DNA from 2 places in the Lacrimispora sanguinis genome. Region 2 is predicted to be linked to the other one. Evidence: predicted binding sites of a transcription regulator. Region 2 holds the regulator's gene; the other holds the start of a gene.
The links. Region 2 encodes HrcA, which represses chaperone genes, less so after heat shock. Its sites were predicted from a motif close to TGTTAGCACTCNNNNNNNNNGAGTGCTAACA; they were not measured.
Positions count from the first base shown of each region.

Region 1: the regulator HrcA is predicted to act here: its motif matches at 648-678, upstream of ACHZES_RS05470 (Hsp20/alpha crystallin family protein).

Region 1 is NZ_CP173277.1:1,176,028-1,178,226, forward strand. Features, by position in the region: gene ACHZES_RS05460 (chromate transporter) at 1-119, shown strand, start outside; gene ACHZES_RS05465 (hypothetical protein) at 116-613, shown strand; gene ACHZES_RS05470 (Hsp20/alpha crystallin family protein) at 763-1,176, shown strand; gene ACHZES_RS05475 (nitroreductase family protein) at 1,244-2,017, opposite strand; gene pepF (oligoendopeptidase F) at 2,052-2,199, opposite strand, start outside.
Region 2 is NZ_CP173277.1:2,213,064-2,215,262, reverse strand. Features, by position in the region: gene hrcA (heat-inducible transcriptional repressor HrcA) at 361-1,410, shown strand; gene grpE (nucleotide exchange factor GrpE) at 1,428-2,072, shown strand; gene dnaK (molecular chaperone DnaK) at 2,185-2,199, shown strand, end outside.

The DNA.
Region 1 (2,199 bases), 1.0 Mb from region 2:
TTCTCATATTTGGCATATGTATTGTCTTATTGCAGAAATTCAGAATGAATCCGATCTGGGTCATGATATTGGCAGGTGTTATGAAGGTCACTGCTTCTTTGATAGGAGGAGGATTATGAAGCTGATTGTCAGGCAGAAACTTGGAGAATATATTGTTTACGATGAGAGTAACAACGTTGTTGGAAAATGGAAACAAAGCTATTTTCAAGGCGCAAAAATGGAGTTTCTTGATACAAACGGAACAGTTCTATATACTATAAAAAAATGCGGGGAAAGAATTGAGATAAAAGGGAAAGATGACATCATATCTGAATGCCGGTTCCATTATGCACAGGATGGGAATGGAACTATCATACAGAAAAGTCTGTTCAGACCACCCATGGCAGAAAAATCAGTGACGGATTCCTTATGGGGCAAAATTGTCATCGTACAGAATGAACAGAGAGATTTCACGATATTCCTAAATGATATGGAAGTGGGAAATATGACCCGCATGATGTCTTTGCGGAAACTACTCATAATAAATTCCCCTGCTATATCAACGGAGCAATGCTGTGTTATTTTTATATTGGGAATTTATATGCTCCATGATGATGACATAGAGATTGTCTAAATTGCTATTTTGCTTCACAAATTTTTCACAATTTAATTAGCACTCACCTGTTGACAGTGCTGACAATGTGTGTTATATTACATGTATAACAAATAGAAATGCATCGGAAATCCGGTGACATATAAATTTCCAAAAAGGAGGAACCCTTTATGTTATTAACCAGAAGAAATAGCTTATTCGATGATTTTTTCAATGATCCGTTTTTTACGGATGCATATCACAACAAACAGTCCCTGATGAAAACTGACATTGAGGACAATGGAAACGGCTATGTCATTGATATGGAACTCCCAGGTTATAAAAAAGAGGACGTACGGGCCGAATTAAAAGATGGGTATCTGACCATAAGCGCAGACACAGTCTCTGAAAATGAAGTAAAGGACCAGAAAAACTATATCCGCAGGGAGCGTTACAGCGGTTCGGTAAAGAGAAGCTTTTATGTAGGCTCCGGCTTAAAACAGGATGATATCAAAGCATCCTTTGAAAACGGCATCTTAAAACTTGTCGTTCCAAAAGAGGCTCCAAAGCAGATCGAGGAAAACCACTATATCACCATTGAGTAATGCAATATAGACAAAAAGGGAAGGCCCCTTAGAGGACCTTCCCTTTCTTTCTGTACCAGTCGAACGATCAGCATTTATACTCTTTTAAAAATGCCGTAGTCACATATGCCCCGCTCTTATAAGACTTTTTCTCCATGGCTTCCTCTGCTTCCAGCTTTACATTTATCCACATTTCTTCCGCAGCAATGGTTAAATGAGAAAGCATAATCCCTGTGCTGATCTCCCGCATGGATACAAGAGAAGGCGACGGCAGGAATTCCCTGCAGGAAAATACATAGATTTTATCATGATAAACGATAAAGCGCCAAGGCTGTGTATTCATGGCCGACGGAGCAAGACGGACAGCCTTTAAAATATTTTTCATGGATTCCCCGGCTTCTTCCTTAAACACGCATAATTCCTTTAAAGGAAGCCGTTTTGCCGTTGCAGGATCACGGTAAAGCAACGTTTTCGGATAGCCAAAGGCGACCACGATCACCTTCTTCATACCTGTCAGGCCTGGGTCCGGAATCTTGGCATTCCCAAGATAACAGGTTCCAAGTCCTTTTCCTGTCATATATAAAAGAACATGCTCCAGCACATATCCTGCATTTGCCAGATACCCTTCCTTTTCCTCGGAGTATAATACCAGATAATAAGGTGCCTCCACCTTCCACAATCCCTTAACAGGCAGGTGTTCCTCCATATTCTCACTTATTTCCAGTTTTATCTCAATATCCCCGTGCAGCCTTGGTATATTATCCCCAAAATAAAGGATGTCCTTTAGAAGCTGCTCTGGGACCCGTTCCTTCTTAAACTTTCTGATCGATCTTCTCTTAAATATCATCTGATACAGATTCATACCTGCTCCCCTCTCCTCTATCCAAAAACCAGACTTAAATAAGCTGGCTCATTTCCTCCAAAAGTCCGGCAAACACCTGGAGTGCATCCTTCACAGGTTCTGCTGTCCCCATGTCAACGCCACAAAGCTTTAATAAGTCTATGGGAGTCATCGAATTTCCGCCGCTTAAAAATTCAAAATAT
Region 2 (2,199 bases):
AATGGATCAACTAATATGCAGGCATATCCAGTTGATGCCCGGTAAAGCGGGGCACGCTGTTCACAAGCTCAAGGTTGTAAGACTCTTTCTTCCAACCCTACCTCGCAATTGTGTTGTTATGGTGTCATAATTACCATTATATTACAAAAGTGTTAAAAGTCAAGGAAATAATGTCAACAGCATGTAATATTTCATTGATATATGAGGAAAAATGTACAAGCAGGCCACAAAAACTTCACCAAAATATTTTCAGGAATGTATTGACAAATGTAGAAAAAAAGAATATATTATGAAAAGAAGATGTTAGCACTCCTAAACGTTGAGTGCTAACAAAACAACTCAGAAAGGAAGTGGGGCAGTTTGAGTGACAGGGATCAGCTAGATGAGCGGAAAGTAACTATATTAAAGGCTATTATCAAAACTTATCTGGAAACCGGAGAACCGGTAGGTTCCCGTACCATATCAAAGTATACGGATTTAAACTTAAGTTCTGCCACAATCCGGAATGAGATGTCTGATCTGGAGGAGCTTGGATATATCATGCAGCCTCACACCTCCGCCGGAAGGATTCCTTCAGACAGAGGATACCGCTTTTATGTGGACCAGATCATGCAGGAAAAAGAAGAGGAAGTCACTGAGATCAAAGATATGATATTAAAGCGGGTGGACCGGGTAGAGCTCTTGTTAAAACAGATGGCAAAGCTTCTCGCCCAGAACACCAATTACGCTGCAATGATCAGCGCGCCCCAGTTCCACCGGAACAAACTGAAGTTTATCCAGCTTTCCAAGGTTGACGAAGAAAAGCTTCTTGTAGTGATTGTGGTGGAGGGCAATATCATTAAGAATACCATGATTCCCATTCATACGGAATTAGATGACGAAGGACTTTTGAATCTTAACATTCTTCTTAACAATGCCCTTAACGGGCTGACCATAGAGGAGATCAATCTTGAAGTGATCAGCAGAATGAAGGTTCAGGCAGGGCCCCACTGTGATGTGGTGGACCGGGTTCTAGGCGAGGTAGCTACCGCTATCCGGGGTGATGATGATGACCTTCAGATTTATACCAGCGGGGCCACGAACATTTTCAAGTATCCGGAGTTAAGTGACGGAGAAAGGGCCAGTAAGCTTATCGGTACGCTGGAACAGAAGGATCTTTTGCAGGGGCTGATCGATGATGTGAACAGCTCGGAGAGCGGATCCGGAATCCAGGTATACATCGGTGATGAGGCGCCTGTTAAAACAATGAAGGACTGCAGCATTGTAACCGCCAACTATGAACTGGGCGAAGGCTTAAGAGGGACTATAGGAATCATAGGACCGAAACGGATGGATTATGAAAAGGTTCTCAGCACATTGCGTAATCTCATGACGCAGCTGGACACCATTTTGAAAAAAGATGAAAGGTAAAGGGTAGAGCATTGAGCATGGAAGATGTGAAAACAGATGAGAATCTGGCAGATGAGACTGTTTATACAGAGGATGCCGTTCCCACTGAGAAAGAAATAGAAGGTGCAGAATCCTGCGGGGACGATGGAACCCAGGAATATGTTCCGGAAGAAGAAACGGCTGAAGAGGGTTCCAAAGAAGAATCCGGGAAAAAGGGCCTTTTCGGAAAAAAGAAAGAGAAGAAAGATCCAAAGGATGAAAAAATAGAGGAACTCACAGACCGCCTTCAGAGGTCCATGGCTGAGTTTGATAATTACCGCAAGAGAACAGAAAAAGAAAAGTCAGCCATGTTTGAAATCGGAGCAAAGGATATCGTTGAACGGATCCTTCCGGTAGTTGATAACTTTGAAAGAGGCCTTGCAGCCATATCTGAGGAGGAAAAAAGCGCTCCTTTTGCAGATGGAATGGTAATGATATATAAGCAGCTTATGAAAACGCTGGAAGAAGCCGGCGTCAAACCAATTGAAGCAATTGGAAAGCCGTTTGATCCCAATTTCCATAATGCGGTAATGCATATTGAAGATGAGTCACTGGGTGAAAATGTAGTCTCCCAGGAGCTTCAGAAGGGTTACACTTATCGTGACAGCGTGGTAAGGCATTCCATGGTGCAGGTAGCTAATTAGTCACATGGCATCAGGAAGCAGATAATACATTCCAGGTATACCTTGATACCCCAATAGGGGCAGGAAAAAGGTAATCATTTATATTTTGTTTATTAATTAGGAGGAAAAAACTATGGGCAAGATCATT